3 regions of the Frankia sp. AgPm24 genome follow, and region 2 is predicted to be linked to each of the others. Evidence: predicted binding sites of a transcription regulator. Region 2 holds the regulator's gene; each other region holds the start of a gene.
The links. The regulator LexA, encoded in region 2, represses DNA repair genes until DNA is damaged. The targets are predictions, from matches to a motif close to CGAACNNNNGTTCG.
Positions count from the first base shown of each region.

Region 1: a site for LexA is predicted at 6,193-6,206, ahead of MXD61_RS23660 (HNH endonuclease signature motif containing protein). Genes of this name have one in related genera too.
Region 3: a site for LexA is predicted at 4,078-4,091, ahead of MXD61_RS10115 (HNH endonuclease signature motif containing protein). Genes of this name have one in related genera too.

Region 1 is NZ_JALKFW010000212.1:100,311-110,508, forward strand. It holds gene MXD61_RS23650 (Hsp70 family protein) at 1-2,532, opposite strand, end outside; gene MXD61_RS23655 (AlkA N-terminal domain-containing protein) at 2,856-4,436, shown strand; gene MXD61_RS23660 (HNH endonuclease signature motif containing protein) at 4,659-6,056, opposite strand; gene meaB (methylmalonyl Co-A mutase-associated GTPase MeaB) at 6,867-7,889, opposite strand; gene scpA (methylmalonyl-CoA mutase) at 8,037-10,198, opposite strand, start outside.
Region 2 is NZ_JALKFW010000002.1:24,992-35,189, reverse strand. It holds gene nrdR (transcriptional regulator NrdR) at 61-687, opposite strand; gene MXD61_RS28280 (LysM peptidoglycan-binding domain-containing protein) at 1,034-1,492, opposite strand; gene lexA (transcriptional repressor LexA) at 1,803-2,567, shown strand; gene hflX (GTPase HflX) at 2,642-4,102, opposite strand; gene MXD61_RS00995 (AraC family transcriptional regulator) at 4,365-5,177, shown strand; gene MXD61_RS00990 (VOC family protein) at 5,208-5,624, opposite strand; gene dapF (diaminopimelate epimerase) at 5,621-6,619, opposite strand; gene MXD61_RS00980 (EAL domain-containing protein) at 6,661-7,602, opposite strand; gene miaA (tRNA (adenosine(37)-N6)-dimethylallyltransferase MiaA) at 7,704-8,603, opposite strand; gene MXD61_RS00970 (alpha/beta fold hydrolase) at 8,857-9,765, opposite strand; gene MXD61_RS00965 (hypothetical protein) at 9,746-10,198, opposite strand, start outside.
Region 3 is NZ_JALKFW010000166.1:53,008-63,205, reverse strand. It holds gene MXD61_RS10135 (glutamate--cysteine ligase) at 1-273, shown strand, start outside; gene MXD61_RS10130 (amidohydrolase) at 316-1,554, shown strand; gene MXD61_RS10125 (gamma-glutamylcyclotransferase) at 1,592-2,032, opposite strand; gene MXD61_RS10120 (NAD(P)H-quinone dehydrogenase) at 2,224-3,705, shown strand; gene MXD61_RS10115 (HNH endonuclease signature motif containing protein) at 4,254-5,558, shown strand; gene MXD61_RS10110 (DUF5313 family protein) at 5,578-5,994, opposite strand; gene MXD61_RS10105 (biotin carboxylase N-terminal domain-containing protein) at 6,055-7,818, opposite strand; gene MXD61_RS10100 (acyl-CoA carboxylase epsilon subunit) at 7,934-8,101, opposite strand; gene MXD61_RS10095 (acyl-CoA carboxylase subunit beta) at 8,272-9,867, opposite strand.

The sequences.
Region 1 (10,198 bases), on a different contig from region 2:
CAGGGCGTAGACGTAGAGCGGCTTGCACAGAGGTAGGTAAAGTCCGGTGCCGACGGCGACGGCGGTGGGTGCGACACAGCCCTCACCGTTGTCGATTTCCACTCCGCGCAGCCGGTTGCCGAACGTCTCGAAGGTCGGATAGTCGAGGAATCCGATGGCCAGCCGTTCACCGGCCACGTCGTTGGCCACCCGGCCAAGGTCGGACTGCTGCGCGTAGGACCGGGACCTGTCGCTCGCGTCGCTGATCGTCGCGTTGAACACCTGGGCCTGCACCGAGTTGCGCGACGGCCCGACAAAGGTGATCGGCTCGTCCGGGTAGGACGGATTGACCTGGTTCCACCGGGTCACCGTGGAGCTCGCGCCCCAGACCTGTCGCACCTGCTTCAGGGTCAGGCAACGCAGCCAGGTGTTCTGCGGATTCACCACGATCGGCAGCGTGTGGTGAGCGACCTCGAACCCCACCAGGCGCTTCGCGCAGGACGGATCGTCAAGCGATCCCGGGTTCGGTTCGAAGGACGCGTCCGCCAGCTCCACTTCGCCGCTACACAGGGCGTTGAGGCCATCCTCGGTGCTACTCGACTCCACACTGACGGTCACGTTGCGCTGGGTCTGACGAAACTCGTTGTAGGCGGTCTCCGAGATCGGCCCGACTTCGGACGACCCGGCGATCCGGACCAGGTTCGCGGCCGCCGGCGGCTCTGGCGACGGGCTGACCGTCCTCGGAATCGGATCGGTGGTGGGGAACGGACCCGCGGACGCCACCGCCGTCGGCTCGGACCCGGAGTCACGGTTGGTGAGCAGCACTCCCGCGGTCGTTCCCACGACGACGAACAGGACCGCGGCCACCGCGGCGGCGACCATCGTCCGGCGCGAACCGAAGATCCCGCCGCCGCTGCCAGCCGCGCCACTGCCGGTGCCGGCGCCGCCGCCTGCCCCTGCCCCTGCCCCTGCCCCTGCCCCTGCCCCTGCCCCTGCCCCTGCCCAAGGCTGCTCCGCGGCGCCAGCTACGGACCCAGGATGCGCAACACCATGACCAGCGGCACTCCCCGCACCGGCCAGGTTCGCCAGCTGCGGCTCCGACGGCCCGCCAGTCCCGGGACCACCGGCCCACCGCATGGTTGCCGCATCGATGCCAGGCACGATCGCGGTAGCCCCGGCATCACCACCCTGCGCCGCGGTACCCGCGGCCGCGGCCTCCGCCGGTGCGGTCGGCGCGGACCCAGCAGCGGATCCAGCCGCCGCCATCGTCACCGCGTCCGTGGGTGCTCCCCCGCTGGCCGCGGCCATTGCGGCGCTGGCCGCAGCCACGCCAGCCGCTGTCCCCGGCGCGTCGCCTCGTCCACCCGTGCGGCCAAGCGGGGTGGTGCCACCGCCGGACATGAACGGCGGCAGTGAGCTCAGGCTCGCCGCGTCCGGTGGACGAATCACCGCCGTCACGTCATAGGGATCCTGCACCGGCTCGCCGCCGAACACGCCGCCGCCGGCCCGCGCCGCCCGATCGGAGAAGTCGGCGGCCAGCAGCGCCGCGCCCATCGCCAGATCCGCGTCGGAGCGGTGCTCGATCCGGTGCAGCGCGGGAAAAGCCTCACGTAGCCGTCGCGACACCAACGGCAGGTAGGCGACACCGCCGGAGAGCAGAATCCGGGACAGATCGGCCGGCTCGGCCGGGACCGACCGCAGCGCCCGGCGCAACGCGCCCACCGTGTCGTCGATCGTCGGAGTGGTGAGCGCCTCGAGTTCCGCGCGGGTGAGCGTGACCGCCGTGCTCACCCCGGGCAACGCCACGGTGAGGTCGACCTCGGCCTCCTCCGCCAGCACCTCCTTGGCCTGCGCGGCGTCGCGACGCAGTTGGGCCAGGGCCAGCCTGGTCGCCGGATCCGACCGGTCGACCCGCTGGGGGTCGATACCGGCGTGGGTCAACGCCTGGTCGACCAGCAGCCCGTCCAGGTCGATGCCGATGCCGTGACGCATGCCCGCCGCCGTGCCGACGACCTGGAAGCCGAACGGCGAGAAGGACAGCACCGCGGTGTCGAGGAAGCCGGCACCCAGGTCGTACCAGCCGACCAGGTCGACGGTCTGGGTGACCGACGAGCGGGCCAGGAGCGTGCCCATCGCGTCGGCGGCCGCCACGGCGGTCACCGGCATCTCCAGGCCGGAGAGCTGGGTGACCGCCTCGGTGAACGCCTCGCGCCGCGAGGCGGGCCAGAACGCCGGATGGGTGACGACCACCTGGTCGGGTGGACCGCCAAGCTGCTGCGCGGCGGTGGTGACAAGGTGGGCGACCAGCCGGCCGAGCAATGACTCCCTGCTGTAGGCCGCGCCGCCGAGCACGACCTGGCCCTCGTCACCGAGGCGACGCAGCAGGTCGGTGGCCGCGCGGTCCGGATCGGTCCGCGCCCGGCGCGCCGCCGCCCGGGCGAACAGCAGGCCTCCGCCCGGCGCGGCGTACACCACGGACGGCAACCGCCGCTGCCCGCCGAGTTCGAGTACCCGCGGCCAGCCGCCGTCAGCGATACCAACGATCGTGTGCACGGATCCGACGTCTATGCCGAGCTGATATCCCACCGCGACTCCTGAGCCACGTGTTCGCGGGGCCCGCCCCCTCCCAGGAAACACGCGCCCGACCAGCGACGATCTCCCTGACCGCTGGTCCGCTCATCGTAGACACCGTGGAAGACAAACCGGCATGTCCGGTGTCGGACACAAAATGTCGCGATCATTCTGAACCGCCCCGCCGCGCCCCTCGAGCTCACCGGACCCGCGCACCCGCCGGCCCCGTCGGATGTACCGGTCCACCGAAGCAGACGTCGTTTTTCCGCGCGGATCCAGCCGTGCCTGCGACGATGCTGGAGGACATGTACGACGACGCCGAGCGCTGTGTGCGGGCCGTGCGGTCCCGGGACTCCCGCTTCGACGGCTGGTTCTTCACCGCCGTGCGCAGCACCCGGATCTACTGTCGTCCGAGCTGCCCCGCCATCGTCCCCCGCATCGAGAACCTGCGCTTCTACCCAAGCGCCGCGGCCGCCCAGCAGGCCGGGTACCGAGCCTGCAAACGCTGCCGACCGGACGCGAGTCCCGGTTCGCCCCTGTGGGATGTCCGCGCCGATCTCGTGGCCAGAGCCATGCGTCTGATCGCCGACGGGGTGGTCGACCGCGACGGCGTGCCCGGCCTCGCCGCCCAGCTCGGGTACAGCACCCGCCAGGTGCAACGACAGCTGCTCGCCGAGCTCGGCGCCGGCCCGTTGGCGCTCGCTCGGGCGCAACGCGCGCAGACCGCGCGCCTGCTGATCGAAACCAGCGACCTGCCGATGGGTGATGTCGCCTTCGCCGCCGGTTTCGCCAGCATCCGGGCGTTCAACGACGCCGTCCGGGAGATCTTCGCGCTCTCCCCCACCGAGCTGCGTCACCGCGCCGTCCGCGCACCCATCCCGCTCGTGACGGTTCCCGGGTCGGCGGAGTCCAGCCAGCCGGCAGGCCCGGCGCACAGCCCGGGGCTCGCCGTACCCATGCGGCCGGTAGGAACGCTGTCCCTACGCCTGCCGTTTCGCGCACCGCTGTGCCCGGACAACCTGTTCGGGCATCTGGCGGCCACCGCGATCCCCGGGGTGGAGCAGTGGCGCGACGGTGCCTTTCACCGCACCCTGCGCCTGCCGCACGGCCCCGCGGCGGTGGCGCTGCGGCCGCGGCCCGACCATGTCGCCTGCCAGCTCACCCTCACCGACCTGCGGGATCTGTCGACGGCGATCAGCCGCTGCCGCCGACTGCTCGACCTGGACGCCGACCCGGTCGCCGTCGATGCCCACCTCGCCGAGGACCCCACACTCGCCCGGCTGGTGCACGCCGCCCCCGGCCGACGGGTACCGCGCACCCCCGACCCGGACGAGTTCGCCGTGCGCGCGATCCTCGGTCAACAGGTCTCCACCGCCGCGGCCCGTACCCACGCTCGCCGTCTGGTCGAGGCCCTCGGCCCACGCGTCGACGGCCTCGGCGGCGCGTTGACCCATCTGTTCCCCACGATGCGCGACCTCGCCGATGGGCTGCCCGGGCTTGACGAGGCCGCGCTGGCCTTCCCCCGCAGCCGCCGCATCGCGCTCACCACTCTCGTCGAAGCGCTCGCCGAGCGCACCATCGATCTGGGCGCGGGAGCCGACTGGCAACACGCCCGCGTCCAACTCGCCGCTCTGCCCGGCCTCGGCCCGTGGACGGTCGAGTCGATCGCCATGCGCGCCCTCGGCGACCCCGACGCCTTTCTCCCCACCGACCTCGGCGTACGGCGCGCTGCCGCGGACCTTGGCCTGCCCACCAGCGCGGGCGGCCTCGGTGCCCACTCGACCGCCTGGCGCCCCTGGCGCAGCTACGCCGTCCAGTACCTGTGGGCGACCAGCGACCACCCGATCAACCGGATGCCCGACCAGCCTCGCTCGGCAACCGCATGACTCAGCTGCGACCCCCACGGTCAAGGTGGTCCGAGGGCTGACCCGGCGGCGTGAACACCCATCGATCCGCCTGCACGCAGCATCGGCCGACCTCCCGAGGCGGAAGCCGATCAGGTGCCCGCACACATGCGGCAGAGCCCGACGCGCCGAGCGTCTCGGCGCCCGGCCAACGGGCTGGATCGCCACCCATTGGCCGGGCATCTTCACCGAGCCGACGCGAACCTATTCCGCTGTGTAGTTATCAGGGTACGTGTGGTGCTGAGCACCGGTGGGAGTGGTCCACGTGATGTGGCCGGGCGCGCCCTGTTGCATCTGCCAGCCGGCGGGCCGGCGTGACTCGTTCATCGGGCTGGGACGGCGCTTGCGGCGACCCATCATTCGATGATGACGTCGACAGACCGGCGCAAGATTGCCTTCCCGAGTCTTACCACCGTCACCCCAGGAAACGCTGTGATCAATATCCGCGCTGACCGCCGGCTGGTCACATCCGGGCAGCGTGCAGGTGGTGTTCCGCGCCCGAACCTTGCGGGCCAGCGCCGCCGACGGAAAACGCCGATCTGACACATCCACCAGTTCACCGCTGTCTCGGCGGGTGAGAATCTGCCGCCACGTGCACAGCGGCTCCTCGCTCATCTTCCGCACCACTTCCGCCGGGATCGGGCCGAGACCCGGGATCTCTCCCGGATTTTCGGCGAGCCCAAGCAGCGTCTCCACCGGCACGATCACCTGCATCTCGACCGGAACCCGACCCAGATCCGCCCCCATCAACAGACCGTAAGCCACATCTGCCCGGCGCTGATCAAAACTCCGCCCATCACCTGCCCTCATCCCTCGGGCCAGGTGGCTGATCCGCGCCCACACCGCCCACAGCTGTTCCGCTGGAAGCAGCAGGGCCAGGCGGGCCATGCCGTCCGGCTCCGCCCGCATCTCCACCCGCCTGCCCTCCTCGGCCTTTTCCCTTCGCTGCTGCGACCCGTGCGGATCCACCCGCAGAATCCGCCGACGGACCGCCTGCTCGAACGCGGCCAGGCTCGGGCGACCACCCTTCGCCAGGACCGGAGCCGCCACCGCGTCCACCAGCTCGTCGGCCAGTTGAGCGGTCAACCGGTCCAAGGCCACCAGCCGCGCCAGATCGATCGCTCCGTCATACAGCGCCTTCACCGCTCCTGGCAGCCGACGCACCACCCGCACCGCGAAAGCCACCTGCCGACCGCCTTCCGCGGACGACAGGCACGCGCCGAGGGCTACCTCCTCGCCCACGAACTCGCTGTAGCCCCAGCGCTTCGCCTCCGCCCACACCCCGCTGCGCGCCCCACCCTCAGCCGGCACTCCCCGCCCGTCGTCCCCCTCCCCGTCAACACCAGGGCCACCCTCGTCCTCGGGATCGCACCCGTTCACAGGCACTCTCGGCAGCGGACGCAGGCCGGCCAGACGAGCCCGCACCAGCAACCGCTCCGCCTCGGCCCGTGCCACTCGCCGCCCCACCTCCGCATCCCACGCCACGCACGCCTCATCCCCCAACCCCGCCACACGCCGACCCCCCACCTCCACTGACGCCAGCCACTCGACCGCCTCCCGCTCCTGCGACGACGCCTCGTTGGCACCCGCCACCGACACCATCACCAGCACCCCCGTCCCAAAAGAAGACAGCCGAAAAAAGCAGATGAGAAGAAAGCATGGACACGCGCTCGCAGACAGGAGAAGACAGCGAATCTATACATCACTGAAGCTATACGCCACCTCCACTCATGACGATCGAACGTGCATTCGAATCATAGCCGATGGACAAGTGGCTGACAACCCCCATGCACGCGCTCGGGTACAGAGACAACCCACACCCCCAGCGACCAGCGACAACGCAGGATGGAAGCAGCGGAACAGCAGGCCAGCGAGCCCGAGAATCGCGCAGAGCTGCGACCACAACACCGAGCTTCCTGCGGCCGGAAGAACCGATGTCAGCTCTTGCATGGAGAGAGGAAGAGGGTATGATCAGGATGCACAGAAGCCAATCCACGAGCATCCGATCGCCGAAATAAGCAACGCGACCTGGCAGCAGTCTCGAGCTTCACATATTGACGCAAGGCGACCGCATGATCCCGAGACTATTTCCTTTCCAGGAATCACATATCCCGCAGAGAAGACAGGCGCCCGCCGTCAGGCTGTAATGGGAGCCAAGCTCAGATCGTTGCCATCCTGAGCTTGCTTAAGAAACGAGGTCTGACATACCCGATGAAGCCACGCCAGCCCGGGACCACGACGAATAAGCGGATTCCATAGAAATAGCCGGCCGAGTTTTTTCGCGTCGCCGTCCCGGCGGCCTCCAAACAGCACGACAGGACACGTCCAATGCGACTCCATGCCGGACAGGACACCAACGAAACAGGAGCGGGCGTCCGTGCCAACGGCGGGCTCCTGAGCTCGGAAGGCCTGTTACTGCGACGACCTGGTCGGCTCACCCGTCGACTGCGCGAAGGCGGAGAGGATGGCATCGGCGGCCAGAGCCGGGGTGAGGCTGCCCTCGCGGACACGCTGTTCCAGGTCGGGGGTCAGGGCGCGGACCTGCGGATGGGCGTGCAGATCGGCGAGCAGCCGGTCGCGCACCATCGCCCACGTCCAGTCGACCTGTTGGCGGCGGCGACGGGCGGCGAGTTCGCCAGACGCGTCCAGGGTGTCCTGATGCTTGATGATCTGCGCCCAGACCGTGTCGACGCCGACGCGCTGCTCGGCGCTGCAGGTCAGCACCGGTGTGTTCCAGTCCCGCGGGCCGGAGGCACCCTGCAGCATCCGCAGGGCGCCAGCGAGTTCCCGGGCGGCACGGCGGGCATCGAGTTCGTGTGGGCCGTCGGCCTTGTTCACCGCGATGACGTCCGCGAGCTCGAGCACACCCTTCTTGATGCCCTGCAGCTGGTCGCCGGTGCGGGCCAGGGTGAGGAACAGGAAGGTGTCGACCATGTCGGCGACGGTCGTCTCCGACTGGCCGACGCCGACCGTCTCGATGACGACGACGTCGTAGCCGGCTGCCTCCATGATGACCATGGCCTCGCGGGTGGCCTTGGCGACTCCACCGAGTGTGCCCGCGGTCGGCGACGGGCGGATGAACGCCGCCGGATCGACCGCCAGGGCCGACATCCGGGTCTTGTCGCCGAGGATACTGCCGCCGGTGCGGGTCGACGAGGGGTCGACAGCGAGCACCGCCACCTGATGGCCGCTGCCGGTGAGCATGGTGCCGAGCGCGTCGATGAACGTCGACTTGCCGACGCCAGGCACGCCGGTGATGCCCACCCGGCGTGCCTTACCGGCATGCGGCAGCAACGTCACGAGCAGCTGCTGGGCGAGCTCGCGATGGTCGGGCCGGGTCGACTCGACCAGTGTGACCGCGCGCGCGATCCAGGTACGCGACGAGGCGAGCACCCCGTCGGCGTACTGCGCGAGGTCGATCGGTCTCCGGCTCACGACGCCACGGCCGACGTCGACCGCGCGGCCACCGCTGATTCCAGGGCGACCGCCACCACCGTGACCGCCGTCGAACTCACCACCACCGTCCGCTTCACCACCGCTGTCGAACTCACCACCGCTGTGGATGCCACTGGCCGCCGCCGCTCAGGCAGCGGTGTGGCCGAGCTGCGCGGACAGGGTCGCGAGCAGTTCCTGCGCGGCATCGGCGATGACCGTGCCGGGCGGGAAGATCGCGGCGGCGCCGGCGGCTCGCAGTTCATCGAAGTCGCCGGGCGGAATGACGCCGCCGACCACGATGAGGATGTCGGAGCGCTCCAGCGCGGCGAGTTCCTCGCGCAGCGCCGGCACCAGGGTGAGGTGGCCGGCTGCGAGCGAGGAGACGCCGACGATCTGGACGTCCGCCTCGACCGCTTGGCGGGCGACCTCGGCCGGCGTCTGGAACAGCGGGCCGACGTCGACGTCGAAGCCGATGTCGGCGAAGGCGCTGGCGATCACCTTCTGGCCGCGGTCATGGCCGTCCTGTCCCATCTTGGCGACCAGGATGCGCGGACGGCGCCCCTCCTGCCGCTCGAACTCGGCTGCCGTCTCGCGGGCGGCGGCGATGTTGCCGGCGGAGCCGGCCTCGTCCCGGTACACGCCGGAAATGGTACGGATCTGACCGGAATGGCGCCCGTAGACCTTCTCCAACGCGTCGGAGATCTCGCCCACGGTCGCCTTGGCACGGGCCGCGTCCACCGCGAGGGCCAGCAGGTTCTGGTCGAGACCCGATGCCCGGCGCCCGTCACGGGCCGCGTCGGCGGCGGCGGTCAGCGCGTGCAGGGCGGCCTCGGTCACCGCGTTGTCCCGCTCCTCGCGCAGCCGGCGCAGCTTCTCGACCTGCTCGGTGCGGACGGCCGAGTTGTCGACCTTGAGCACCTCGATCGCCTCGTCGGCGTCCACCCGGTACTTGTTGACGCCGATCAGCGGCTGACGGCCGGAGTCGATCCGCGCCTGGGTGCGGGCGGCGGCCTCCTCGATGCGCATCTTCGGGATGCCGGCGTCGATGGCCTGCGCCATGCCGCCGGACGCCTCGACCTCGGCGATGTGGCTCCAGGCCCGGGCGGCCAGGTCGTGGGTGAGGCGCTCGACGTAGTAGCTGCCGCCCCACGGGTCGATCACCCGGGTGGTGCGCGACTCCTGCTGCAGCAGCAGCTGGGTGTTGCGGGCGATGCGGGCGGAGAAGTCGGTCGGCAGCGCCAGCGCCTCGTCCAACGCGTTGGTGTGCAGCGACTGGGTGTGGCCCTGGGTGGCGGCCATCGCCTCCACGCAGGTGCGGACCACGTTGTTGAACACGTCCTGGGCGGTCAGCGACCAGCCCGACGTCTGCGAGTGGGTGCGCAGCGACAGCGACTTGGAGCTCTTCGGCTCGAACTGCTTCACCAGCTTCGCCCACAGCAGGCGGGCGGCGCGCAGCTTCGCGACCTCCATGAAGAAGTTCATGCCGATGGCCCAGAAGAACGACAGCCGCGGCGCGAACGCGTCGATCTCCAGGCCCGCCGCCAGGCCCGCCCGGATGTACTCCACGCCGTCGGCGAGGGTGTAGGCCAGTTCCAGGTCGGCCGTCGCGCCGGCCTCCTGCATGTGGTAGCCGGAGATGGAGATCGAGTTGAACTTCGGCATCTTCTGCGAGGTGAACGAGAAGATGTCCGAGATGATCTGCATCGACGGCTGCGGCGGGTAGATGTAGGTGTTGCGGACCATGAACTCCTTGAGGATGTCGTTCTGGATGGTCCCGGCGAGCTGCTCGGGAGCCACGCCCTGCTCCTCGGCCGCGACGATGTAGAGCGCGAGCACCGGGAGCACGGCGCCGTTCATGGTCATCGACACGCTCATCCGGTCCAGCGGGATGCCGTCGAAGAGCTGGCGCATGTCCAGAATCGAGTCGATCGCGACGCCGGCCATGCCGACGTCGCCGGTGACCCGCGGATGGTCGGAGTCGTAGCCGCGGTGGGTCGGCAGGTCGAAGGCGACCGACAGACCCTTCTGGCCGGCGGCGAGGTTACGCCGGTAGAAGGCGTTGGACGCCGCCGCGGTGGAGAAGCCGGCGTACTGGCGGATCGTCCACGGCTGGGTGACGTACATCGGCGCGTATGGCCCACGCAGGAACGGCGTGACCCCTGGATAGGTGCGCAGGAAGTCCAGGCCCTCGGTGTCGGCCGCGGTGTAGAGCGGCTTGACGGCGATGCCCTCAGGCGTGTCCCAGGTCAGCGCCTCGACATCCTTGCCGGTCGTGGCCTCGACGGCGTCGCGCCACTGCTGCTCGGGGG
Region 2 (10,198 bases):
CCGGCGTGGCGAGGTCGTGCTTCCAGAACTCGAGCTACGAGCGATGCGAGCCGGGCGCGGTCAGCCGTGCTCGGCCGCGACCTCGACCAGGGGGCCGGGCGCCCGCGCGCCGCCGCCCGGCGGACCAGCACCGTTCGGGCCGGTGCCATGGAGCGCGGAACGGGACGAGCCCACGCCGAACGGACGCTCACCCGCCGGGTCAACGGGACTGGCCGGGTGAACGGGCTCGCGGCGGGAGGTGGATGTCTCCGCCCGCAACGCCGAGATCGCGTTCTCGAAGTCAGTGAGCGACTCGAAGGCGAGGTACACCGACGCGAACCGCAGGTAAGCCACCTCGTCGAGCTCCCGCAGCGGGCCGAGGATCGCCCGGCCGATCGCCTCGGCGGGAACCTCCGCGGAGCCCGCGGAGCGCACCGCGTCCTCCACGCGCTGCGCGAGCAGGGCGAGATCGTCATCGCGTACCGGCCGGCCCTGGCAGGCCTTGCGCACACCGGCGACCACCTTCGCCCGGCTGAACGGCTCAGCCACCCCGCTGCGCTTGACCACCCGCAGCGAGGCCTCCTCCATCGTCGTGAACCGACGCCCGCACGACAGGCAGGAACGCCGCCGGCGGATCGCCGAGCCTTCTTCGGCTTCCCGGCTGTCGACGACACGACTGTCCGGGTGCCGGCAGAACGGGCACCGCACGCGTTGACGCCTCCTCAGCCCGGACCGGCACGACCACTCTCGACGCCACTCTCGACGCCACTCTCGACGCACCAGATGTTGTGCCCAACCCTAGCGCACCACACCATGGCTGGGACAACGACCCCCCGCAGTGCCACGCTGGGACACCCGTGCGCGGATGGTCCGCAACCGTCCGCGAGCACCGCCGTGCCGGCCGGGACCGTGGGATACCGGCAGGTCACCGCGACAACCGGCCGGCCGCCAGGCCGAGGACTCAGGGTGTTCGACCCGTCGGGGGTACCCGGCCGCCACGCCCCGCCACGACCGGCACAGCCCGCTCCAGCCGGCGTTCGCGACCGCGCCGACCTCATTCCAGCAGCAGGAACTCACCGGGCACGAGATCGGGCGAGGACAGGTGGTTGACCCGCATCAGCCGATCGACCACGGCCCCGGTGTCGGCATCGGGATCGAGCGCGACGGCGATCTCCCGGAGGGTCTCCCCCGCCACGACCAGATGCCCGCGCCGCGGCTCATCCGCCCGCACCAGCGACGCACGCGGCACCATCACCGTGAGCGCGGCCGCGACACACAGCGCGATGACCGCGACGACGACCGCCCGACCCCGCCGGGTCAGCCTCAACGGCGGCTCGGCGCCACCCCCGACCCGGGAACCCGCCACGCCCCCGGACGCCGCCACGGCTGCGGAAGCCCCCATCGCGCCCCGGAACCCCGTGGACGGATGGCACGCCCACCCGCCGGCGCCACCGCGCCGCTGGGCCCGCACCACCGCCAGATCGACGACCCGCGTCGCGTGGTCCACACTCACGACAACCTCCCGGAGCGAGCGGACAGGAGCCGGTTACGAACTCCCGTTCGATCGAACTACTGGTCGATTGTGACACGGGCCCGCGGGGAGAGGAAGAGACACGCTCGAACAGACGTTTGAGATTCCGCGACCATCCGGTTACCGTCAAGACGATCAGGTGTGGACCGGACGATCCCCCCCGGTCGCGGACACTGCACGCCGTGGCGAGGCTGGGCACCCCAGGTGACCAGCGATCGCGTGGAATCACGGTCCGCGACCTGGGGTTGCCGTCCGGCCACTACGCGGTATGCGACGAGGAGAGCGGTAAGCGATGACCACCCAAAGCAGGGGAACGCGCCGAGGCGGTGCCCGCGGCAACGTGCGGCCCTTCCCGGACAACCCCGCGGACGCGCCCGGACTGACCCCCCGGCAGCGCAAGGTGCTCGAGGTCATCCGGGCGGCCGTGGAGCGGCGCGGATACCCGCCCAGTGTGCGGGAGATCGGCGAGGCAGTCGGGCTCACCAGTACCAGCAGCGTGGCGCACCAGCTGAAGATGCTGGAGGAGAAGGGCTACATCCGGCGCGACCCGAACCGGCCGCGGGCGATGGAGGTGCTCGGCGCCGACCGCCCGCGCCGCGCCGGTGGCGGTGGGAGCGCCGCGACAGTGGTGCCGGCGTTCCCCGGCGAGGCGCCGGCCGCCCCCGGTGCCGCCAGCGATCCGCAGGCGACATACGTGCCCGTGCTCGGGCGGATCGCCGCCGGTGGGCCGATCCTGGCCGAGCAGGCCATCGAGGACGTCTTCCCGCTGCCGCGGGAGATCGTCGGCGAGGGCACCCTGTTCCTGCTGCGGGTCGTCGGCGAGTCGATGGTGGGCGCGGCGATCTGCGACGGCGACTGGGTGGTCGTGCGCCAGCAGCCGGTGGCGGACAACGGCGAGATCGTCGCCGCCATGATCGATGGTGAGGCCACGGTCAAGCGCCTGCGGGTGCGTGACGGCAAGGTGTGGCTGCACCCGGAGAACCCGAGCTTCAGTGACATCCCGGGTGAAGGCGCGTCCATCCTCGGCCGGATCGTCGCGGTGCTGCGCCGGGTCTGACGGGCGATGGCCGGCCGCCTGGGGGCGGCCGGCCAGTTCGGGTGGAGGTCAATGCCGGGGTGCCCGGCCCCCGCTCAGGCGCGGAACATGTCGAGATCCGCGGCGAGCGCCGGTGAGACCCGAGCCGTCAGGCGCGTGCCGTCACCGGTGTGTTCCTGACTCAGAACCTCGCCGATGGCGTGAATCCGCGAGACGAGGTCACCCCGCGTGTACGGGAGCAGGACCGTGAGCTCCACGTCCGGATGTGGCACCCGCAGGCTCAGGGCCTCGACGAGCGCGTTGAGGCCGTCTCCGGTGCGCGCGGAGATGAACACCGCGTCCGGAGCGAGCTGACGCAGTTCGGCCAGCACCGTCGGTTCGGCCGCGTCGACCTTGTTGACGACGATCAGCTCGGGTACGCCGCCCGCGTCGATGTCGTTGAGGACCTCCCGCACCGCCGAGATCTGCCCGGCCGGATCCGCGGCGGAGCCGTCGACCACGTGCAGGATGAGATCGGCATCGGCGACCTCCTCCAGAGTGGAGCGAAACGCCTCGACGATCTGGTGCGGCAGGTGACGGACGAACCCGACCGTGTCGGTCAGGGTGAACGCCCGCCCGTCGGGCAGGGTCGCCCGGCGCACGGTGGGGTCGAGGGTGGCGAACAGCGCGTCCTCCACCAGCACTCCGGCACCGGTGAGCCGGTTGAGCAGCGAGGACTTGCCGGCGTTGGTGTAGCCGGCGATCGCCACCGACGGCGCCTCGCCGCGGCGCCGCGACGAACGCTTGGTCTCCCGCACGGTCGACATCTCGGCCAGGTCACGACGTAGCCGGGCCATCCGCGCCCGCAGCCGACGCCGGTCCGTCTCGATCTTGGTTTCACCGGGGCCGCGGGTACCGATGGGTGCCCGACCACCGCCGCTGGCGGCGGCCCGGGACATGGATTCACCCCAGCCACGCAACCTCGGCAGCATGTACTGCAGCTGGGCGAGTTCGACCTGAGCCTTGCCCTCTCGGGACGTGGCGTGCTGGGCGAAGATGTCGAGGATCAGCGCCGTACGGTCGATCACCTTGACCTTGACGATCTCCTCGAGCTGACGGAGCTGGCCCGGGGTGAGCTCACCGTCGCAGATCACCGTGTCGGCACCGGTCGCGGCGACGACCTCGGCCAGTTCCCGCGCCTTGCCCGAGCCGACATAGGTCGCGGCGTCCGGCCGGTCGCGGCGCTGCACGAGGGCGTCGAGCACGGCCGAACCCGCCGTCGTGGCCAGGGCCGCGAGCTCCGCCATGGACGCCTCGGCCGCCCGCAGCGAGCCCGACGTCCACACCCCGATGAGCACGACCTGCTCCAGTCGGAGCTGCCGGTACTCGACCTCGGTGACATCTTCGAGTTCGGTCGCCAGGCCCGGCACGCGGCGCAGAGCCACGCGATCCGCCAGGTCGAAACCATCACCCGAATCGGCGAAGAAACCAGAAAGCGCCGCCGTATCGTCGTCGGCGAGTTCGATGAGTGATCTGTCCATGGTGGACGCATCCAGGGCGTCGGCAGGAAGTGTCATACCATCCGTTCTCAACGCGGCCCGCTGCCGCGGCATTCCGCGTCGCTTCGTTTGGCCAGGTCACGCGCGTGTGCGGCGACCATCGGAAGGGCTGCGCGACCCGCGTACCGCGGGCGGCGGTCGTCCTTCCGTCGTCTGCCAGGGTCCCACGCCGACGCGGCGATCGCGAATGGTTTCGGGCGGATCTCCGGCGGTGTTCGATCCCGGTCGATGCTTCGTGCCACGCCGCCGGTCGGCCGAGATGGCGCGTAGCGTCGGGCTCGTGTATCGCGAGCGCCGCGCCATCGGGCTGCCGGCCACCGTCTGGATCGCCCGATCGGACCGGCCCGATCGGGCGATCCACGCCGGCCCGGGTGGTCAGGCCGGCGAGGCGCACCGGGTGCTTCCCGACGGCGGCATCGACATCATCTGGAGCTCGGATGGCCGGCTGATCGTCGCCGGTCCGGATACGGCCGCCACCGTCGTGCCCTGGGCATCCGGGGTGCACCACGTCGGCGTCCGGTTCGATCCCGGTCACGGTCCGGCCCGGCTGGGCACCCCGGCCGCGGCGCTGCGCGACAGCCGGATCGACCTGGCCGCGCTGTGGGGCGACGGCCCGGCCCGGCGTCTCGCCGACCAGGTCGCCGCCGCCGGGCCGCAGACCGCGGCCCGGGCGCTGGCCATCCAGACGGCGCTGCTCGAACGGCAACCGGATACGCGGCTGTCCGACCCGATGACGCCGGCGATCGTGTCCGCCGTGCGGGCGCGCGTGACGGTGGGCGCGCTGGCACGGTCGGTCGGGTTGAGCGAACGCCAGTTGCTGCGCCGCAGCCGGCGGGTCTTCGGCTACGGCCCGAAGACCCTGGGCCGCGTCCTGCGTCTGCAGGAGGCGTTGCGCACCGCCCGGTCCGGCCACGGACTCGCCCTGACGGCCGCCCTGTCCGGCTACGCCGACCAGGCCCATCTCGCCCACGAGGTACGGGCGCTCACCGGCCTCACCGCCACCGACCTGCTCGCCTCCGCCAGGGTCACACCGACCGTGGACGCACCGAGCAGCGTGGACGCACCGACCGTGGACGCGCCGCCGCCGCGTTGACGGCCCACGAACCAGGTGGACGAGCCGTGGTCAGGAACTCGCCGGGACGGTGGCCGCGAGCGGTGCGTACAGGTCGACGGTGTTGCCGTCGGGGTCGACGACGCTCGCGTAACGCTGGCCCCAGAAGGCGTCCCACGGCGCCAGGTGACTCTCGTACCCGGCAGCGACCAGATCCCCGTGGACGGCGTCGACCTCGGCCGGGCCCTCGCAGGCGAAGGCGAGGCTGATCCGACCCTGACCGGCGCTGGCCGGCGCCCAGGCCGGATCGAAGGAACGGATGGTGGCCTCGGTGTCGAACAACAGCCGTTGCCCGCCGGGCAGGACGACCTCGACGTGCGGTTCGGCGTCGGCGTCGGCCGGGATGGCAAGCCCCAGCCGACGATAGAAGGCCAGGCTGCGGGCCAGGTCGGAGACGATCAGTCCAGTGCCGTTGAAGGTGGCTGTCATGACCGCAGGCTAGGCTCGCCCGCCGGCGCCGGTCTTGTCGGAATCGGACCCGTACCGCCGAGCATCCCGATCCGCACCGCCCCGTCGAAGACCAGCTCGGCCGGCCCCCGCAACAACACCGTGTCGGCCCGCCACCGAACGTTCAGCACCCCGCCGGGCACGTCCACCGCCACCTCGACCTCACCGCCACCAGCACCGGCACCGGCACCGGCACCACCGCCGTCGCCCGCAGAAGCAGCCGTCGCCCCGGTGGGGCGGCGACCATGGCGGTCGGCCCAGGCCACGGCCACGGCGCAGGCCCCCGTGCCGCAGGAGGCCGTCTCCCCGACCCCGCGCTCGTAGACCCGCATCGCCACGCCGCCACCCGGGCGATCCACGACGATCTCGACGTTGACTCCCTCGGGGAAGTCGTCGGCGCGAAACCGCGGCGCCCGGCTCAGGTCGAGGCCACGCAGCGCCGCGACGTCCAGATCGTCGGCGAAACAGACGGCGTGCGGGTTGCCCATCGACACGGCGACCGCGTCGAACTCCCGCCCGGCGACGCTGACCGGCGGCGCGGACGGGCCCGCCGCGGCCCGCGCGGAGAAGGACGGCGGGCCCATCTCCACGGTGACGTCCCCGACCGGCGGCACCTCGACGCGGCGCAGGCCCGCCCGGGTCGCCAGCACGAAGCCGCCGGGGCGGACATAACCGGCCTCGACGAGGTAGCGGGCGAACACCCGGGCCCCGTTGCCGCACATCTGGGCGAGCGAACCATCGGCGTTGCGGTAGTCCATGAACCAGCGGGCCGAACCGACGAACGGCACCGCCTCCGGTGCCGCGGCCGACAGCACGACCCGCAGGACACCGTCCGCGCCGATACCGGTACGCCGGTCACACAACGCCCGGACCAGCTCCGGGGTCAGGTTCAGATCGCCGTCCGGATCGGGCAGGATCACGAAGTCGTTGCCCGTGCCCTGCCCCTTGACGAACCGCAGCTGCTGGTCATCGCGCACCGGCACATCGTACGGGCGTGCCCGCGGCCGCTCAGCCCGGCTCAACGCGGTTCAGCCCGCTGCGGTTCGGTCTGGCTGGGTTCGGCTCCGCTTCGTGGTCCGGCGGCCGACACCCAGGCTCGCAGCCGCTCGTCGGTGCGTTGCGACGGACGGTGCCAGCGCTCCGGGCGGCCCCGGCCGAGCGCGATCATCCGGGCGTCCTCGACGGGGACCGGCGGGCAGAACACCGGGCCGATGGCACGGTCGCAGCCCAGGTCATGGACCCGGGTGGCGAGGCGGGCGGAGTCCACGCCGTCGGCTACGACGGTCAGCGCCCGGCTGTGCGCGAGGCGGACGATCGCCGCCACGACCGCCTCCCCCTCCAGGTCACGCATGGTGGCCTGGAGATACAGACCGTCCAGCTTGACGAGGTCGAGCGGCAGCAGATCGAGCACGGCCAGGGAACCGAACCAGGTTCCGAACGACTCGACCGCGAGCGCGACGCCGAGGGCGTGCAGGTGGGCCAGCAGGCCCGGCACGACCGGAGCGGCCAGGCCCAGCGCCCGTTCGCTGAACTCCAGGCCGATCGCGCCGGCGGGCAGCAGCCGCCCGGACATCAGCCGGTCCACCTCGGTGACGAAGGCGGGGCTGGCCAGCTGGCGCCCGTCGATGTTCACCCAGAGCCGAGGCGGACGGATCGGGGTGCCGACCGCCATCCGATGCCAGGTCCGGGCCTCGGTCACCGCCATCCGCAGCACCCACTGGTCGACCTGGTGGACAAGCCCGGCCGCCGCGGCGATCGGCATGAACTCCGCGGGACCCAACACCCCCCGCTCGGGATGCTGCCACCGCGGGTGCGCCTCCATCCCGGGCACCGAACCGTTGCGCAGATCCACCTCGGGCTGGAAGTGCAGCCGCAGCGAGCCATCGTCGAAGGCCGCGTAGAGCGCGGGGACGAGAGCCAGGTCAGGTGGCAGACCACCGGCGGTGGCGGGCACGGTCACAGCGATCTCTCCAGACGCCGCGCGGGACAGGCCGCCGCGGGCCGGATTCCACGCCGCCGCGGCCCTGCGACGACCACGTCTCCGGCGATCGGACGAACCGGTCACCCGTCAGATCGAACCACCAGCCGCAGCGCCTGTGTGACGTCCGGTTGGTTCAGCCACGATATCCGGTTATCCCGGCGAAACCAGGATCTTTGCCGCCTGGCGAAACGCCGCGTCGCGGAAATTGTGGCCAGCTTGGCCTGATCTGTGGACTCCATTGCGCCGTCCATCCAGGCGAGGAGTTGAGCGTATCCGAGCGCACGTGACGCCGTGCGACCTTCCCGAAGACCGCCCTCCACCAACTGACGCACTTCATCGGGAAAACCCGCGTTCCACATTCTGTCCACCCGTTGGGTGATGCGCTCGTCGAGATCGTCTCGGTCCACGCCTATCTGGACGACGTCATAGACCGCGCGTTGTTCCGGCAGGGTCGCCGCGTAATCCCCGGTCAGTTCGACGACCTCAAGGGCCCGCACGATCCGCCGACCGTTGCTGGGCAGGATCGCCTCGGCGGCCCGCGGCGCCCGACGGGCCAGCTCCGCGTGCAGCTCCCCCGAGCCGCGGCGGGTCAGCTCGGCCTCCCACCGGGCGCGCACCACCGGGTCGGTGCCCGGAAAACTGAGATCATCCAGGGCGGCCCGCACGTACAGTCCCGAGCCGCCGACGAGCACCGGGACCCGTCCGGCCGCCAGCAGCGCGTCGATCACCCGCCGGGCGTCCAGCTGGAAACTCGCGACATCGGCGGCGTGCGTGACGTCCCAGACATCGAGCAGATGGTGCGGCACGCCGCGGCGCTCGTCCAGGCGGACCTTGGCGGTACCGATGTCCATCCCACGGTAGAGCTGCATCGAGTCGGCGTTGACGACCTCACCGCCGAGCGCGAGCGCGAGCTCGATGCCCAGGTCGCTCTTGCCCGCCGCCGTGGGCCCCACCACCGCCACCACCGGGCCCCGTGGCACCGGCCGCCGCGTACCTCCCGCGCCCGCCGTGCTCTCCGTACTCCCCGCACTCGCCGACCCGTTCGTCACGATCAGGATCGTGCCACGGCCACCGGATGCCGGCGGGCCCAGGCCGCTCCCGGTGGATCTCCGGCCAACCCCCACCGCCGATAACGGACCCCCGGGCACCGACAGTCACCCGTCCGGCCAGAAGATCACGATATGTGATGGTCGCCCGGGCCGTGCGCGGCGGCCGGGAGCTACGCGGGGCGGTTCAGGCCGCTCCGGACACCTGGGCCTGGGCATGGCCCTCGGCATGGGCCCGAGTCTCGGCCTGGGCTTCGGCCTGGGCCTGGTTGTCGGGTTGCCAGAAGCGGATGAGGAGGTCGGCGAGGGCCTGCGGGCTGTCGGCGGCCGGGTCGTGGCGGGCGGCGGGAATCACCTCGTAGAGGGCGGCGAGTCGCCGGGCCATGTCGGCCTGGACGGTCGCCGGCCAGCCATCGTCGCCGTCACCATGTGCCACCAGGACGGGCAGCCCCGCCAGGCGGGCCACCGCGGCCAGTTCGTCCACCTGGTCGGGGGCCGACAGCAGCTGGTCACTGACCGCGACCAGGCCCGCGCGGTGATGCGCGAAGAAACGTCGGCGCAGAAACGCGTCGGTGTGGTCGGGGCGGGGGCGTGCGACGGCCTGCAACGTCGCCCACACCGCAGGCTGCCCATCCTGGCGCAGTACCCGCGCGACCCTGCGCAGCGCCGCGCGGCGGCGTCCCACGATACCCGCGGGCCCGGAGGACAGCAGGGTCAGCGTGCGCACCGCGGTGGGTTCGGCGAGTACCGCGGCCCGCGCGACCAGACCACCGAAGCTGTGCCCCACCAGGTGCACCGGTCCGCCACCGAGCGCCGCCGCCACCCGGTGGACGTCCCCGGCGAGCGCGGTCAGCGCATAACCCTCGACATCGTCCGGCCCGGGCGATTCGTACTGGCCGCGCTGATCCAGAGCGGTCACGTCGAACCCGGCGGCGACCAGCGCCGGCAGGACCGGCAGCCAGTCCTCCTTGCTCGCGGCGAACCCGGCGAGCAGCAGCACCACCGGACCCGCCGGCACCTCGGCCCGCAGTGCGGCCAGCCCCGCTACCTCGGTACGCCGAATCCCCGCTGGCAGGTCACACGCGCAATTCCTCACGACCCGCATCCCCCCGGATCCACACGGCTACTAGATAACCGACACCGTAGGGCGCGTCGTCGTATCGAAGCTCGCCGTTCCACACCGCGCGGCGCGTGTCGTCCCGACTCACGGCGGTACCAGCCGATGCGGCGCTCGCGGTGGTACCGGTGGTCGCGGCGAGCAGGGCGCCGGCCAGGACCTGCCAGGATGCGCGTCCGGCCGCGAGCAGGTCGCGGGCGAGCACCGGGTCGAGGTCGAGCAGGCCGGCCGGGTCGACGCCGGCCAGGGCGGCCGCGACGGCCGCGTCGAAGGGCGCCGCCCGCTCGTCCAGATGGCCGGGGGCCTTGATGCCGCGGCGGGCGGAACCGTCGCCCATCACCAGCAGTCCGAGCCGCTCGTCCGGCGCGCTGCCCGTGACCAGACGTTCCCCCAGCTTGGCGGCCTGGCTCGG
Region 3 (10,198 bases), on a different contig from region 2:
CTTCTTCCGGTCGCGCATCGGCTCGGCTGCGCCGGGGAGCTGGCGGACGTCCTGGCGATCGTCGAGATCGGAGGAAGTTCCACCCGCCAGCGCGAGGTCGCCCGGCGGGCCGGCGGGGATCTCCTTCCGGTCGTCGATACCCTCCTGGCGGAGATGGAGGCCGGCCGTCCGATCGTGGACCGACCGGTCGCGTCCCGGGTGACCTCACCGCCGTCCGGTCCGGTATCGCCGTCCGGTCCGGTACCTGCCTCCGGTGTGGTCCTGGGTCTGTGACGAGTGGCTCTGGGGGTAACAGGATTGGGGAGTGGCAGGGAGGTGCCCGACCAGCAGATACAGGCGGATGGCATCGCCGCGGTCACCAGGTGGCTGGCCGTCCACGAAGCCGAGCTGATCGCGCTGCGCCGGGATCTGCACGCCCATCCGGAGCTCGGCCGACAGGAACGCCGCACCACCGGGCAGGTGGAAGCCAGGCTGCAGGCGGTCGGGTTGGACCCGCGGCGGCTGCCGGACGTTCCCGGTCTGTGGTGTGACATCGGGGCCGACGCGGAGGGCGATCCCGCGGTTCCGGTGGTGCTGGTGCGGGCTGACATGGATGCGTTGCCGCTGCCGGACTCCAAGGATGTGCCCTACCGTTCGACGGTGCCCGGCGTCACCCATGCCTGCGGTCACGACGTGCACACGGTGGTGACCCTCGGGGTGGGCCTGGCGCTCGCCGAGTACGCACGTGCCGTCGCGCTGCCCGGGACCGTGCGACTGGTGTTCCAACCCGCCGAGGAGCTGATGCCCGGTGGTGCCCTGGACGTGATCGACGCGGGCGTGCTCAAACCCGTGTCCGCGGCCATCGCCGTTCACTGCGATCCGGCTCTGGACGTGGGCACCATCGGACTGCGCACCGGTCCGATCACCTCGGCCGCGGACGCTCTCGAGATCACCCTGGCGGGGCCAGGTGGCCACACCTCGCGCCCGCAGAACACGGTGGACCTGATCTACGCGATGGTGCGTCTGGCCGCGGACCTGCCGGCCGCGCTCGGGCGCCTGGTCGATCCACGGTCAGCACTGTCCCTGGTCTGGGGGCAGATCCAGGCTGGTACCGTCGCCAACGCCATCCCACGCTCCGGCCAGCTGCGCGGCACCCTGCGCACCCTGTCCCGGGAGACCTGGGACGCGGTTCCGGAGCTGGTGACCCGGCTCGCGGAGGAGCTGGTCGCCCCGTATGGCGCGCAGATCGTGGTCGACTACCGCCGCGGCGTGCCCCCGGTGGTCAACAGCGCCCAGGTCGTCGACGTCTTTCAGCAGGTCGTCGATGTCTCGCTGGGGCACGGCGCCTCGGCCACGGTGGCGCAGTCACTCGGCGGCGAGGACTTCGGCTGGTATCTCAACCACGTCCCGGGCGCCCTGGCCCGGCTGGGTACCCGTGTGCCCGGCGGACCCACCTACGATCTTCACCAGGGCGCCTTCGACGTGGACGAGCGGGCCATCGGCGTGGGGGTGCGCCTGTTGGCCGGGTCCGCCCTCGAGCTGCTGCGGCGCCATCGGCCGCCGGCCACCGGCTGAGTACCCCCCGGCTGAGTACGCCCCCGCCGCGACCGCGCTACGCGGTCGGCCGGGAACGCAGCTCGCTGACGTAGTCGGCAGGCGCACCAGCCTTCTCCGCCGAGTCGGCGATCATGTTCAGATACCAGAGGGACGGGAGCCCGCCCTCGTAGGAGTTCAACACGTACGTCCAGGCGAGGGCTTCGCCGTCAAGGGTGTGCACGCGGACACGGATGCGGGTGTAGAGGCCGGTGTCCGCTCCCTCCCAGATGTCAAGCCGCTCCAGATCATAACGATCAAGATCGTAGAGAAGGGCGTAGGCGTGCGCGCCCGGCGCCTCGACGATGGTCGCAAGGGCACCGTCCCACCCGACGTCCTCGCCGCCAAAGGTCAACCGCCACCCGTTGATCCATCCGGTTCCGGTAACGGGCGAGTGGGGCGTCCGTTTCTTCATCTGCGCCGGATCGAGGTTGCCGGCGTATGCCGCGTACAAGGTCATTGTGGTCTCTCGGGAGTGACGGTGCGTTGCCAGGGCTACAGGTTGCTGGTCGGTGCTGGAACCTTCGCGATCTACGGCACTCTCCCCGCGGAGACTCCGCCTGCGATCCTACGGAGCTGTCCGTACCAGGAGGAGCAGTGTCATCCAGGAGGGGGAAGATAAGAGCAGGACTGGTCGGGATCGGAGGGCTCGTGACACGCATTGTCATTCTCGGTGGAGGTCCAGGGGGCTACGAGGCGGCACTGGTCGCGGCATCCCTGGGCGCCTCCGTGACAGTTGTTGACTCGGACGGCATCGGTGGCGCCTGTGTGCTCACGGACTGCGTTCCTTCGAAGGCGCTCATCGCGACCTCGGAGACCATGACAAATCTCGCACTTGCTCCGGGCCTGGGTATCCGCCCGCACGGTCCCGGTGTGACTGCGGACACCTCGAGCCCGGCGGTCGCCTGGGGGATGCCGAGCGGCTCGGATTCGGGTACGCCCGCTCTCACTCCACCCGAAGTGGTCGGAGTCGACCCCGTGCAGGTCTACGAGCGGGTCCGGGAACTCGCCAAGGCGCAGTCCCTGGACATCGAGCGGCGACTCGAACGCGAGAAGGTCGAGATCGTGCACGCCACCGGTCGCCTCGTCGGCCCGCATGCGATCGAGGCGAGCAACGGTGAGACCTTCGTGGGCGACGCCGTGCTTGTCGCGACGGGTGCCGCACCCCGAATCCTGTCCAGCGCACAGCCGGATGGTGAGCGGATACTTACCTGGCGTCATCTCTACGACCTCAAGGAAATTCCGGAACATCTTGTCGTTGTCGGTTCCGGGGTGACCGGCGCCGAGTTCGCGAGCGCGTACCGGGCTCTGGGCGCGGAGGTCACCCTGGTGTCCTCCCGAGATCGGGTCCTGCCGGGTGAGGACCTCGACGCGGCCCGGGTTATCGAAGACGTGTTTGTCCGCCGGGGAATCGAGGTGCTCAATCGTTCACGGGCCTCCTCGGTGCGGCGGATAGGTGACGGAGTCATCGTCGAGCTTTCTGATGGTCGGACTGTTGCAGGTAGCCACGCTCTCATGGCCGTCGGTTCCGTGCCGAGAACGCGGGATCTTGGCCTTACTGACGTGGGTGTGCGGCTCGGGCCGGGTGGCCATGTCGGTGTCGACCGGATGTCGCGTACCTCGGTACCCGGTGTCTACGCCGCCGGCGACTGCACCGGAGTTCTGCCACTGGCTTCGGTCGCGGCCATGCAGGGCCGAATCGCCATGTGGCACGCACTCGGTGAGGCGGTAAGCCCGCTGCGGCTCGGAACGGTCTCCTCGAACATCTTCACCGAGCCCGAGATCGCGACCGTGGGCATGAGCCAGGTCATGAAGGACGCCGGCGCGGTCGCTGCGGAAGTAACCACCGTGCCACTTTCGCGAAACCCCCGCGCCAAGATGATGGGTATCCAGGACGGCTTCGTCAAGCTCTTCTGTCGACCCGGAAGCGGCAGCGTTCTCGGCGGTGTCGTCGTGGCGCCACGGGCATCCGAGCTCATTCTCTCCGTTTCTCTTGCCGTTGAAAACGGACTCACGGTCGACCAGATCGCCCATACGTTCTCCATCTATCCTTCGCTCTCCGGCTCGATCACCGAAGCGGCGCGGGTCCTGCGACCACGTGACTTCTTTGCTGGATTCGACAAACCTTCCTGAGACGTGGCCTGGGCGCCTGCAGTCCTGGCTCCTGAAGAATCTCCCTGGCTCCTGAAGGGTCGCGGGGGCTTCTGAAGAAGTGTGGGTGGTGCACATCATCATCGGTCAGCATGGCGGAGCTGGGTGTGGCGCCATGCTGGTTGTCCGATGGCCTCCTCAGCATAGGCGAGATGTTCCCTGAGATCCACCATCGGTTGGAGTTCATTTACCTCGACCGTGTGGTCGCCATTTCCTCGAACCTGCAGTCGGGCCGTGTGGGACGGCCGGGATTCGGACTGCCGCTGGTGCTGTGGTCGTAGCGCCAGATGGAGTCGTGTGCATATCCTCAAGTGCGATCGGGGGTTGCCAGGCGGCCGGTCGGCATCTACTATTCGAATGTACGTTCGATCAGCGATTCTGGAATCCGGTCCTTGCGTCGGCTTTCTCTTTCTGGTTTCTGCGGTCCGGTATCCGCTGTCGTCGTCTTTTGAATGGAGGCTGTGATGGTGGCTGGAACACGTGCGGCGCCAGCAGCGTCGGATGAGGAGGAGCGGGCGTGGTTGGCATCGGTGGAGGTCGGCGGTCGCCGGGTGGCGGATCTGATGGATGTGGACTGTCTTGCGTGGGATGAGGAGGTCGGGCGGCGGGTGGCGCGGGCGGAAGCGGAGCGCCTGCTGGTCCGCGCGCGCCTGACCGAGCTACGCCCCGCTCCGGTGGATGCGGGGACGTCGCAGGAGTACGGCGAGCAGCCCGATGGTGGTGCGCAGGGTGGCGGCGAGCAGGCCGGCGCCGGCGGGATGTGGGCCGAGCCGGGCCGGTGGGGCTACGACGAGTTCGTCGGCGAGGAGGTCGCGCTCCGCGCGCGGCTGTCACCTTCCGAAGGTGGGAGGCAGACGGCGTTCGCGGTTCGGGTCGTACGGCGGCTGCCCGCCGGGGTGAAGGCGCTGTGGGACGGGCGGATCGATCTGGCCCGTCTTGTGGCGTTGGACCGGCTGACCGCCCCACTCGACGGCTCGCTCGTCGCGCAGGTTGCCGGCCCGGTGTTGGCCAAGGGTGGCCGGCCGAGCCTGAAGGCGTTCGAGCAGGCGGTGCGCCGCCGGGTCCTGGTGGTCGATCCGGATGGGGCGGCGCGGCGTCAGAAGGCGGCCGAAGGTACCCGGCGCGTCGAGGCACGCACGGAGCCCGACGGCATGGGCCGTCTGGCGATGTTCCTGCCCGCGCTGCGCATGCTGGCGGTGTGGGCGCGCATCGACCGGCTGGCCCGGCAGGCTGGTACCGGCGACGCTCGCAGCCTCGATCAGCGGCGGGCGGATGTGGCGTACGCGCTGCTGATGGGCGAAAGCCTGGGCCGTGTCAACCTGGAGATGCAGGTGATCGTCCCGGTGGAGACGCTGCTGGGGCTGGCGGAGCGCCCAGGTGAGATCCCTGGATACGGGCCCGTCCCAGCGGAGATCGTTCGGGAGATGAGCCAGGACCCGCGGTGCACCTGGCGGCAGATGCTGACCCGGCGGGAGACCGGAGAACTCGTCGGTCTCGGGCGTCGCCGGTTTCCGCCCGCCGCCCTGGCGCGGCATGTGCGAGCGCGCAACAGCCAGTGCGTCCTGCCGGGCTGCAACACCCCCGCGGGCAGCAGCGATCTTGATCACACGGTGGCCTGGTTCGACGGTGGGCTCACCGAGAACGGCAATCTTGCGCCCCTCTGCCGCAGACACCATCGAATGCTGGGTCGCTACAAGCAGCGGCCCGACCAGGCGTCGGAGCACGGGGCGAGACAGCGGTGGCTCGTCGAACAGGGCGAGCCCGGTCACATGACGTGGACGACCCCTACCGGGGGCGAGTACCACACGCACCCTGACAACTACACAGAGAGGTAGTGGCGGGCGGCGGGCGGCCTCAGCCCGCTTCCTGTGGGTCATCCGGTGGCGGGAGGACGGGCGGGAAGCCGTGCTGTTCGAGGCGCCGGTTGCGGAAGTAGCTGCTGGTGGCGAAGCCAAGACCCAGACCTGCGGCCAGGAGGAGCCCGACGGCGATGCCACGAACCGCCGGCTGGCCGGGAAGCAGCGCGAAGACCACGGCGAAGGGCAGGAGAAGAAGGGGCGGGCGGATGGCCTGCCGGACCCGCCACCCGGGCCCGGTCAGATCATGCGAGACCCACGCGCGGTACGTCGGCGGCAACGTGCCACCGAGAAGGTAGTGGATTCGGCCGGTCAGTGGCGGCCGGTGTGTGCCAGCACCGGGTGTGCCAGCACCGTCCACCGCCGTAGCCCCATCCCGACCGCCCACCGGCGAGCTGTCCTCACTGCCGCTCATACCCGCAGCTTACGAAGCGGCCAGGCGGAGCGAGGACAGCGACCGGCGAACAGGTGGCATCTAGTCCTTGATCTCACAAAGGACAGCCCCGCTGGTGACAACCGAGCCGACGGCCGCGGCGAGGTCAGTGATCTTGCCGTCCCGGTGGGCGTTGATCGGCTGCTCCATCTTCATTGCCTCCAGGACGACGATGAGGTCGCCGGTCGCGACCGTGTCACCCTCGCTGACCGCCACCTTCACGATGGTGCCCTGCATGGGGCTCGTCAGCGCGTCCCCGGTGACCTTCGCGGCCGCGGCCCCGCGGGAGCGTCGCTTGGGTGCCGCGCCCCTGCCGGTTCCCGCGGCGGCCGTCGCGGCGCCGAGGCCGGCCGGGAGCACCACTTCGAGGCGCTTGCCACCTACCTCGACGACAACGGTCTGCCGTTCGGGTGCGGTGGTGTCCGCGTCGGTGCCGCCGGTGAACGCGGGAATGGTGTTGTCGAACTCCGTCTCGATCCACCGGTTGTGGATGCGGAACGGTTCCGCGGTGTCATCCGGGGCGAAAGCCTGATCCCGGACGACGGCGCGGTGGAACGGCAGGGCAGTCGCCATGCCGTCGACGACCATCTCGTCGAGAGCGCGCCGGGCGCGCTCGAGCGCTTCCTGGCGGGTGGCACCGGTGATGATGAGCTTGGCGAGCAGCGAGTCGAACGCGCCCCCGATGACGCTGCCGCTCTCGATGCCGGTATCCAGCCGCACGCCGGGGCCGGCCGGTGAGACGAACGTGGTAACGGTGCCGGGTGCGGGCAGGAAGTTGCGCCCCGGGTCCTCACCGTTGATCCGGAACTCGAACGAGTGGCCGCGGGGAGCGGGATCGGTGAAGTCGAGGGCTTCGCCCTCGGCGATCCGGAACTGGGCGCGAACCAGGTCGACACCGGAGACCTCCTCGGTCACCGGATGCTCCACCTGCAGGCGCGTGTTGACCTCAAGGAAGCTGATCATGCCGTCGCGGGCGACCAGGAACTCGACCGTGCCAGCCCCCACATAGCCGGCCTTGCGGCAGATCGCCTTCGAGGCGTCATAGAGCGCGGCGAGCTGCGTTTCCGAGAGGAAGGGCGCCGGGGCCTCCTCGACCAGCTTCTGGTAGCGCCGTTGCAGCGAGCAGTCACGGGTGCCGACGACGACCACATTGCCATGGGTGTCCGCGAGCACCTGGGTCTCGACATGCCGTGGCTGGTCGAGGTAACGCTCGACGAAGCACTCGCCGCGGCCGAAGGCGGCAACCGCCTCACGCACGGCGCTGTCGAACAGCTCGGGCAGTTCCTCCGCGGTCCAGGCGACCTTGAGACCCCGCCCGCCACCACCGAACGCCGCCTTGATCGCGACTGGCAGGCCGTACTGGTTGGCGAACTCGATGACCTCGCCGACTCCCGCCACCGGATCGGCGGTGCCAGGTGCCAGCGGGGCGCCGACCTCCAGCGCGATGTGACGAGCGGCGGTCTTGTCGCCGAGGCGTCGGATGGCCTCGGGCGGCGGGCCGATCCAGGTGAGGCCGGCGGCGATCACGGCCTCGGCGAAGTCGGCGTTCTCGGAAAGAAAGCCGTATCCCGGATGGACGGCGTCGGCACCCGATGCCTTACAGACATCCAGAATCTTGTCGATACGCAGGTAAGAGTCGCCGGGAGTGTTCCCGCCGAGGGCGAATGCCTCGTCGGCGACACGCACGTGCAGTGCGTCGATATCCGGTTCCGCGTAGACCGCGACGCTGGTGTATCCGGCGTCGCGGCAGGCGCGAGCCACCCGGACCGCGATCTCACCTCGGTTGGCAATGAGGATCTTACGCACGCTGCTCCCGTCCTCTTCCGGCCTGCCTGATGTTAGGCGAGTCGGTCCGCGCTGCTCGCTGTCGTTCAACCCTGATGTGATGCCATGGACATGTCACGTGAGTGATGGCATCCGCTCACCATCCCGCGCGGGTGCGCACACCCGGGCTCAGCCCGGAAAGACGCCACGCGCCTGCTCCAACGTGGAGCGGCCAGCGGTGACCCTGCGTGGGATCGGCCCACGGGGACCGGACGGGGGGCGGCGGCGGTGCGGCGGCGGTCGCCTGGGCCGCCAGCAGCGCCACCACCGCGGCGATCTCCTCCGGAGTGGCGTTTCCGCGGATGAGCCGAAGCGTCGGCCGATCCGGCTGCCCGTCCTGGTCCTGGGCCACGTTCCTCTCCCTGCTCGACGTGTACCGGCGAAAACGCCGGCGCTGGAGTGCACGCGTCGTCGTCGCGACGCTCGGTCCGTGCCCTAGAGCGGGATGTTTCCGTGCTTCTTCGGCGGCAGCGACTCACGCTTGGTGCGCAGCAGCCGGAGCGCCCGGATGATGGCACGGCGCGTCTCCGACGGGTTGATCACGGCGTCGAGGTAGCCACGTTCCGCCGCGATGTACGGAGTGGCGAAGTGATCGGTGTAGTCCTCGATCAGCTCGGCGCGGCGGGTGTCCGAGGACTCGGACTTGGCCAGCTCGCGACGGTAGATGATGTTGACAGCGCCGCGGGCACCCATGACCGCGATCTCCGCGGTCGGCCAGGCCAGGTTGATGTCGGCCCGCAGGTGCTTGGAGCCCATGACGTCGTAGGCGCCGCCGTAGGCCTTGCGGGTGATGACGGTGACCTTGGGGACCGTCGCCTCCGCATAGGCGTAGATCAGCTTCGCGCCGCGGCGGATGATTCCGTTCCACTCCTGGGATGTACCCGGCAGGAAGCCCGGCACGTCGACGAGCGTGAGAACGGGAATGTTGAACGCGTCGCAGGTGCGGACGAAACGGGCGGCCTTCTCGCTCGCGTCGATGTCCAGGGTGCCGGCGAACTGCATCGGCTGGTTGGCGACCACGCCGACCGAACGGCCGTCGATCCGGCCGAAGCCGACGATCAGGTTCTGCGCGAACTGCGCGTGGACCTCGAGGAAGTCACCGTCGTCGGTGAGTCGCTCGATGATCAGGTGCATGTCGTACGGCGTGTTGGGCGAGTCCGGGATGAAGGTGTCGAGATCCGGATCGAGCTCCGCGTCCAGGTCGTCCACGGGCTCGTAGGCGGGTGCCTCCTCGAGGTTGTTCGAGGGGAGGTAGGACAGCAGGGCCCGAGCCAGCTCAAGGCATTCGGCCTCGTCCGCGGACTGGAAGTGAGCGACGCCGCTGCGCGAGTTGTGGGTGGTGGCTCCGCCGAGCTCCTCCATCCCGACGTCCTCGCCGGTGACCTCCTTGATGACGTCCGGGCCGGTGATGAACATGTGGCTCGTCTGGTCGACCATCAGGGTGAAGTCGGTGATCGCGGGGGAGTACACCGCGCCGCCCGCGCACGGGCCCATGATCAGGGAGAGCTGGGGGACGACACCCGACGCCATGACGTTGCGGTAGAAGATCTCGCCGTACAGACCGAGGGAGACGACTCCCTCCTGGATGCGGGCGCCGCCGGAGTCGTTGAGGCCGACGACCGGGGAACCGGTCTTGAGTGCCAGGTCCATGACCTTGACGATTTTCTCGCCGAAGACCTCGCCCAGGCTGCCGCCGAAGACGGTGAAGTCCTGGCTGAACACGCAGACCTGCCGGCCCTCGACCGTCCCGTAGCCGGTGACGACACCGTCCCCGTACGGACGGTTGGCCTGGACACCGAAATCATGTGCCCGGTGGCGGGCGAACGCGTCGGTCTCCACGAACGAGCCGGGATCAAGGAAGGCCTCGATCCGCTCTCGTGCCGTCATTTTGCCCTTGGCATGCTGCGCATCCACGGCCCGCTGGGATCCAGCGTGGACAGCCTCATCGTTCACACGCCGCAGTTGAGCAAGTCGCCCTGCGGTGCTGCGCGGGTCGGGAGCGGAATCCTCAGCGGACACGGGAAGAGCCATAGGCCGCAGCGTACGACCCCTGCGCGTCCACGCGCTCGAGACATGTGGAGTTGATCTCATCGATTGCGCTACTTGGCTCTGACCAGGGCCGTCCGGCCGTATCGCGCGTCACAGTATGCGCGTTTTGCTGTCGTCGGTGGTGCTGGAACAACTAGTGGGGTGGCTTGCCGGAGGGGACCGTCGGAACCCGGCCCGCGGCCACCGATGGGTGGGCGTGGCACGGGTCGCTTCTGGCAGGCTGTGCCGGTGCACGTGCCTTCGGATGCCATCAGTCCCGATGCCCCCGTCGCCCCACGCGCGTCCGACGGGGGAGCTGCCCGGGTAGGCGCGG